2 regions of the Acuticoccus kandeliae genome follow, and region 2 is predicted to be linked to the other one. Evidence: predicted binding sites of a transcription regulator. Region 2 holds the regulator's gene; the other holds the start of a gene.
The links. The regulator HrcA, encoded in region 2, represses chaperone genes, less so after heat shock. The targets are predictions, from matches to a motif close to GTTAGCACTCNCNNNNNGNGAGTGCTAAC.
Positions count from the first base shown of each region.

Region 1: groES (co-chaperone GroES) is a predicted target of HrcA. The motif match lies at 2,080-2,108, and genes of this name have one in related genera.

Region 1 covers NZ_QBBV01000001.1:1,324,354-1,327,761, forward strand. Annotated here, with positions in the region: gene groL (chaperonin GroEL) at 48-1,691, opposite strand; gene groES (co-chaperone GroES) at 1,736-2,044, opposite strand; gene DBV35_RS06090 (ParD-like family protein) at 2,466-2,678, shown strand; gene map (type I methionyl aminopeptidase) at 2,675-3,408, shown strand, end outside.
Region 2 covers NZ_QBBV01000006.1:143,984-147,391, forward strand. Annotated here, with positions in the region: gene DBV35_RS28630 (pyridoxal phosphate-dependent aminotransferase) at 1-364, opposite strand, end outside; gene DBV35_RS28635 (hypothetical protein) at 619-933, opposite strand; gene hrcA (heat-inducible transcriptional repressor HrcA) at 1,095-2,141, opposite strand; gene rph (ribonuclease PH) at 2,261-2,974, shown strand; gene rdgB (RdgB/HAM1 family non-canonical purine NTP pyrophosphatase) at 2,971-3,408, shown strand, end outside.

The sequences.
Region 1 (3,408 bases), on a different contig from region 2:
GCACAAGGCGCGGCTCACTCCAATCCGATGGGAGAGGTCGGATGGACTTAGAAGTCCATGCCGCCCATGCCGCCCATGCCGCCACCCGGCATCGCGGGAGCCGAGTCCTTCTTCGGCGCCTCGGCAACCATGGCCTCGGTCGTCACGAGAAGGGAAGCGATCGACGCGGCGTCCTGGAGGGCGTGACGCACGACCTTGGTCGGGTCGATGATGCCCTTCTGGATCATGTCGCCATATTCCTCGTTCTGCGCGTCGAAGCCGAAGTCGGCCGTCGCGTTCTCGAGGATCTTACCGACCACGATCGAGCCTTCGACACCGGCGTTCTCAACGATCTGACGAACCGGAGCCTCGAGCGCGCGCAGGACGGTCTTGATGCCGGCCTGGACGTCAGCGTTGTCGGAGGAGAGCTTGGAGACGGCCGCCTTGGCGCGGAGCAGAGCCACACCGCCGCCCGGGACGATGCCCTCTTCCACCGCAGCGCGGGTGGCGTTGAGCGCGTCGTCGACGCGGTCCTTCTTCTCCTTCACTTCGACTTCCGTCGCGCCGCCGACGCGGATCACCGCGACGCCGCCAGCGAGCTTCGCCAGACGCTCCTGGAGCTTCTCGCGATCGTAGTCGGAGGTGGTCTCTTCGATCTGCTGCTTGATCTGAGCGACGCGGCCCTTGATGTCCTCGGCTTCACCGGCGCCGTCGACGATCGTGGTCTCGTCCTTGTTGATCGTGACCTTCTTGGCGCGGCCAAGCATGTCGATCGACACGGACTCGAGCTTGATGCCGAGGTCTTCGGAGATGACCTGGCCGGCGGTCAGGATCGCGATGTCCTGCAGCATGGCCTTGCGGCGGTCGCCGAAGCCCGGCGCCTTCACGGCCGCGACCTTCAGGCCACCGCGGAGCTTGTTGACGACGAGCGTGGCCAGAGCCTCGCCTTCGACGTCCTCGGCGATGATGAGGAGCGGACGGCTGGACTGAACGACAGCCTCGAGGATCGGAAGCATCGCCTGGAGGTTGGAGAGCTTCTTCTCGAAGATGAGAATGTAGGGATCGTCGAGCTCGACGGTCATCTTCTCGGCGTTCGTCACGAAGTACGGCGAGATGTAGCCGCGATCGAACTGCATGCCCTCGACGACTTCGAGTTCGGTCTCGAGCGACTTGGCCTCTTCGACGGTGATGACACCCTCGTTGCCGACCTTCTGCATGGCGTCGGCGATCATCTGGCCGACTTCCTTGTCGCCGTTGGCGGAGATGGTGCCAACCTGCGCGACCTCATCGGAGGTCGAGATCTTGCGCGAACGGGCGGTCAGATCCTTGATGGCCTCGATCACGGCGAGGTCGATGCCGCGCTTCAGGTCCATCGGGTTCATGCCGGCGGCAACCGCCTTGGCGCCTTCGCGGACGATCGCCTGGGCGAGAACGGTCGCGGAGGTCGTGCCGTCACCGGCGAGATCGTTGGTCTTCGAGGCGACCTCGCGGACCATCTGGGCGCCCATGTTCTCGAACTTGTCCTCAAGCTCGATTTCCTTGGCCACCGTCACACCGTCCTTCGTGATGCGCGGAGCACCGAAGGACTTCTCGATCACGACGTTGCGACCCTTCGGGCCGAGCGTCACCTTGACGGCGTTGGCGAGGATGTCGACACCGCGGAGCATCTTGTCGCGCGCGTCAGACGAAAACTTGACTTCTTTGGCTGCCATCGTTGGCTCCTAAAACTAAGCTTTTTCGGGTACGTGCGCGAAACTTACGCGGCCGTCGCGGGGACGCCTTCGACCACGCCCATGATGTCGCTCTCCTTCATGATGAGGAGGTCTTCACCATCGAGCTTGACTTCGGTGCCGGACCACTTGCCGAAAAGGACGCGGTCGCCAGCCTTGACGTCGAGCGGCGTGACCTGGCCCTGCTCATTGCGGGCGCCCGGACCGACGGCGACAACTTCGCCTTCCTGCGGCTTTTCCTTGGCGGTGTCGGGAATGATGATGCCGCCCTTGGTCTTCTCTTCGGACTCAATGCGGCGCACGACGACGCGGTCGTGCAACGGACGGAATTTCATGTCTGTCCTCGTAAGGTCATCGTCGATCTGAGCCTGCTAGCACTCGCAAGTGGGGAGTGCTAACGGTTGAGGCGGAGATAGGCGGGTCGGTTTTGAGTGTCAACGGCACCGGCCGGAACTTTCCGTCGATTTCGCCGTTAGAGGGCCCGCCTCTGACGCCCCGTAGATAGGCGTAGCGGTCCCCGTTGGCGGACGACCGAATGCCGCACGGGAGGGGCGACCCGCCGCGCCGCCAGCGATACGGCGCGTTTTGGCGCACGCCCCGTCGAAAACGAGCGGCGCCCGGCCGACGACCTAACAGACTTTTCGCGCCGGCGCGATGCCTCGTTCGCGCTGTTCAATTCTTGCCGCCGTCGTCGACGCGCTTGGCACGCGCATATACGAAGCATATACGGTCCATACGCATTGTATGGAGGCCCGGATGGGCATTGTGAGCATCGACGACGATCTGCACGACCAGTTGCGCCGCGCGAGCAAGGTGTCCTGCCGCTCGATCAACGCGCAGGCCGCCTACTGGATCAAGGTCGGGATGCTGTGCGAGACCAACCCCTCGCTGAGCTTCGCCGAGATCATCGCGCGCGAGTTCAGCGACGCCGGCGTTGCCGCGCGCCCGCTCGCCGCCAACGAGGCATGACGAAGACGCCGCAGGAGCTGGCGCTGATGGCGCAGTCCGGCCGCCTGCTCGGATCCGTCTTCGGCCTTCTCGACGAGACCCCGCTCGTCGGCCTGTCGACGCTCGCCGTCAACGACATGGTCGAGCGCTTCATCGTCGACGACTTGAAGGCCCGTCCCGCCAGCAAGGGCCAGTACGGTTACGCGTTCGCGCTGAATTCCTCGGTGAACGACGTCGTGTGCCACGGCATCCCGTCCGAGACGGCCGTGCTGCGGGACGGGGACATCGTCAATTTCGACATCACGCTGGAGAAGGACGGCTACATCGCCGATTCCAGCAAGACCTACCTCGTCGGCAATGTGCAGCCCGCCGCGGCGCGTCTCGTCAACGTGACCTATGAGGCGCTGTGGATGGGGATCCGCGCGGTTCGTCCTGGCGCCCGGCTCGGCGATATCGGATGGGCGATCGAGCGCCACGCCAAGCGCAACGGCTATTCGGTGGTGCGCGAATATTGCGGCCACGGCATCGGGCGCGAGATGCACGAGGAGCCGCAGATCGTCCATTTCGGGCGGCCGGGCACGGGGATGCGGCTGCGCGAAGGGATGGTCTTCACCATCGAGCCGATGCTCAACCGCGGCCGGCGGAACGTGCGCACGGAGGCTGACGGGTGGACCGTCGTCACGCGCGACGGCTCGCTCTCGGCCCAGTTCGAGCACACCGTCGCCGTCACCGAGACGGGCGTCTCCGTCCT
Region 2 (3,408 bases):
CTGGGATGACGACCTCGTCACCGGGGTTCAGCGTCGCCATCAGCGCGTTGTAGAGGACCTGCTTGCCGCCCGTGCCGACGGAGATCTCGGCCGGCGTGTAGATGAGCTTGTTCTCGTTCGCGAACTTCTGGCAGATCGCTTCCTTCAGCTCGGGCATGCCGTCGACAGCGGTGTACTTGGTCTTGCCTTCGCGGATCGCGCGGATCCCGGCTTCCTTGACGTTCTCGGGCGTGTCGAAGTCGGGTTCGCCGGCGCCAAGGCCGATCACATCGCGACCGGCGCGCTTGAGCTCGGCCGCTTTGGTGGTGACGGCGATCGTGGCAGAGGGTTTGACGCGCGATAACGTGTCGGACAAAAAGGCCATGGCTTGGTCCGTTCGGTGCTGGAGCGACGGGCGGAAGGACCAGGACGACCTGGCAGAACCGCTCTTTTTTCGCCGCCCTTATCGGAGCATCTCCTCCGGCCTGCAAGGCGACATTCTGATTAAATTACGCGTCGTGTCGCCGAGCGTCTTTTCGATCGGTCCGCGCGCCATCCGTGGGCGCTGCCGTCGCGTTCACTGGAGCGCCGAGCGGGGCCGCCAAGCCGGGGCCCCGCCGCGCGTGCGGGCATCAGCCCTTAGAACGGAATGCCGTAGCCGAGGGTGCCCTGATAGCCATCGAGGATCGGCAGACGCGAGGGATTGTAGGTCGCCTCGTTCTCGATCTTCTGCAGGCTCGGCACCGGGACGCCGCCGAACGCCGCCAGCGGCGAAAGGTCGACCGCGCGGCCGGCAAACATCGCCACGCCCGGAAGGTTCCGGCCGTAGGGACCCACATAACCCTGGCCGCCGGCGCCGTCTCCATAGGGGCGAACGGTGATCCGTGGAACCTCTTGCGCGAACGCGGTCCCCATGGATCCCGCGATCAGGGCGATCGCCAAAAGATGCTTCATCATCAATGTCTCCCCGGCGGATCATCCGCCTCGTGTGGCGCGCGTCGCCTGTGCCGATCGATACGCCACGTACACGACTCCGCAATCGATTGGACCGCAATACCTTATCCCAATCAGATGCGTTTTGCGAAATAAACTCGCAAGCCTGCTCGTAGGTTGCTTTATTTCATAAGCTTGCTGACAACCTGAGCGGTATAATCGACCGCCGGGATGATCTTCGCGTAGTTGAGCCGGGTCGGCCCGATGATCCCGAGGACGCCAACCGTGCGTTGCTGATTGTCCCGATAGGGTGAGATGATCAGCGACGAGCCGGACAGCGAGAAGAGCTTGTTCTCCGAGCCGATGAAGATCCGCACGCCCTCGCCTTCCTCGGTGAGGGAGAGGAGCTGCATCAGGTCGCGCTTGGTCTCGAGGTCGTCGAGAAGCTGGCGCACGCGCTCGACATCGCTGCGCACTTCCAGGTTCTGCAGCAGATTGCCGCGCCCGTGGACGATCAGCGTCCCCGGCCCCTTGTTCGACGCCTCGCTCCAGGTCGCGATGCCCTGTTCGACGAGCTTCTGTGTCAGCGAATCGAGCGCGGCGCGCGCGTCGACGGCGAGCTGCTCGATGATCGAGTGCGCCTCGCCGACCGTGCGGCCGCGGATGTGCGCGTTCAGATAGTTCGACGCCTCCTGCAACGCGGACTGCGGCAGGCCGGCCGGCAGATTGACGATGCGGTTCTCGACCGACCCGTCCTCGCCCACGAGCACCACGATCGCCTTGCCCGGATCGAGGGAGACGAACTCGATGTGCTTGAGGCGCAGGTCCGCCGTGTTGGTGAGGACGACGCCCGCCCCGCTCGACAGGCCCGACAGCACCATCGACGCCTTCGTCAGCGCCGCGTCCACCGCGTCAGACCCGCTGCCGGAGACCTGCTGGTCGATGCCGACCCGTTCGTCCGGCGTCAGCTCGCCGACCGTCAGCAGCGCGTCCACGAAGAAGCGCAGCCCGCGATCGGTCGGAAGACGCCCCGCCGAGACGTGCGGCGCGTAGATCAGGCCGAGCTGCTCAAGGTCGCTCATCACGTTGCGGACGGAGGCGGGCGAGAGCTTGTGCGGCAACGCACGCGAAATCGACCGCGAACCGATGGGCTCGCCGCTCGCAAGATAGGCTTCCACGATCTGACGAAAAATGTCCTGCGAGCGCTCGTCGAGCTCGATGGCATCCATCGTCGCGTCCACCAAGTGCATAGTCGTCCCTTAACCTCCTAAAAGGTGGGTCCCTCCGGGCCTATCGTCCCGGCATTTAATATGCCAACGGTCTTTCCCGAACGGGAGGAGAATTCGACATGAGACACGACGGCCGATCAGGCGATGAAATGCGGGCCGTCAGCCTGGAGCGCGGCGTCTCGAAATATGCCGAGGGCTCCTGCCTCGTGAAATTCGGGAACACCCATGTCCTGTGCACCGCCTCGCTCGAAGAGCGGGTGCCGCCCTGGCTGCGCGGCGGCGGTGCCGGATGGGTCACGGCTGAATATGGGATGCTTCCGCGCGCCACCAAGGAGCGCATGCGCCGCGAGGCGTCGGCCGGCAAGCAGTCGGGCCGCACGCAGGAGATCCAGCGCCTCATCGGCCGCTCGCTGCGCGCCATCGTCGACCGCGAGGCGCTCGGCGAGCGGCAGATCAGCGTCGATTGCGACGTGATCCAGGCGGACGGCGGGACACGTACGGCGGCCATCACGGGGGCGTGGGTCGCGTTGTCGGACTGCATCACGCATATGAAGAACGCCGGGATGATCATGGGCAATCCGCTCACCGATCACGTTGCGGCGATCTCGTGCGGGATCGTCGAGGGCCGCCCGGTGCTCGACCTCGACTATGCCGAGGATTCGTCGGCCCACACCGACGCGAACTTCGTGATGACCGGGGCCGGCACCATCGTGGAGGTCCAGGGCACGGCCGAGGGCGTCCCGTTCACGCGCGACGAGCTGAACGCGCTCCTCGACCTCGCCTCGGCGGGGATTGCGCAGCTCGTCGAACTTCAGAAAATGACGGTGGCATGACGAAGGACCGCCTCGGAATCAGCGACCGCCTCATCCTGGCGACCCACAATGAGGGCAAGCTGCGCGAATTCCGCGAGCTTCTCGCCCCGATGGGCATCACCGTGATGAGCGCGGCCGATTGCGGCCTGCCGGAGCCCGAGGAGACGGAGACGACCTTCGCCGGCAACGCCGAGCTGAAGGCCGTGGCGGCGATGAGCGCGACGGGCCTGCCCGCCCTCGCCGACGATTCGGGCGTGACGGTCGAGGCGCTGAACGGCGACCCCGGCGTCTATTCGGCCCGCTGGGCCGGCGAGCCGCGCGATTTCGGCATGGCGATGGGCCTCGTCCTCGACAAGCTCGCGACGGCGGACGCCACCACCGATGAGGCGCGCGGCGCGGCGTTCGTCGCCGTCCTCGCCCTCGCGCGGCCCGGCGCGGAGACGCTCCTTTTCGAA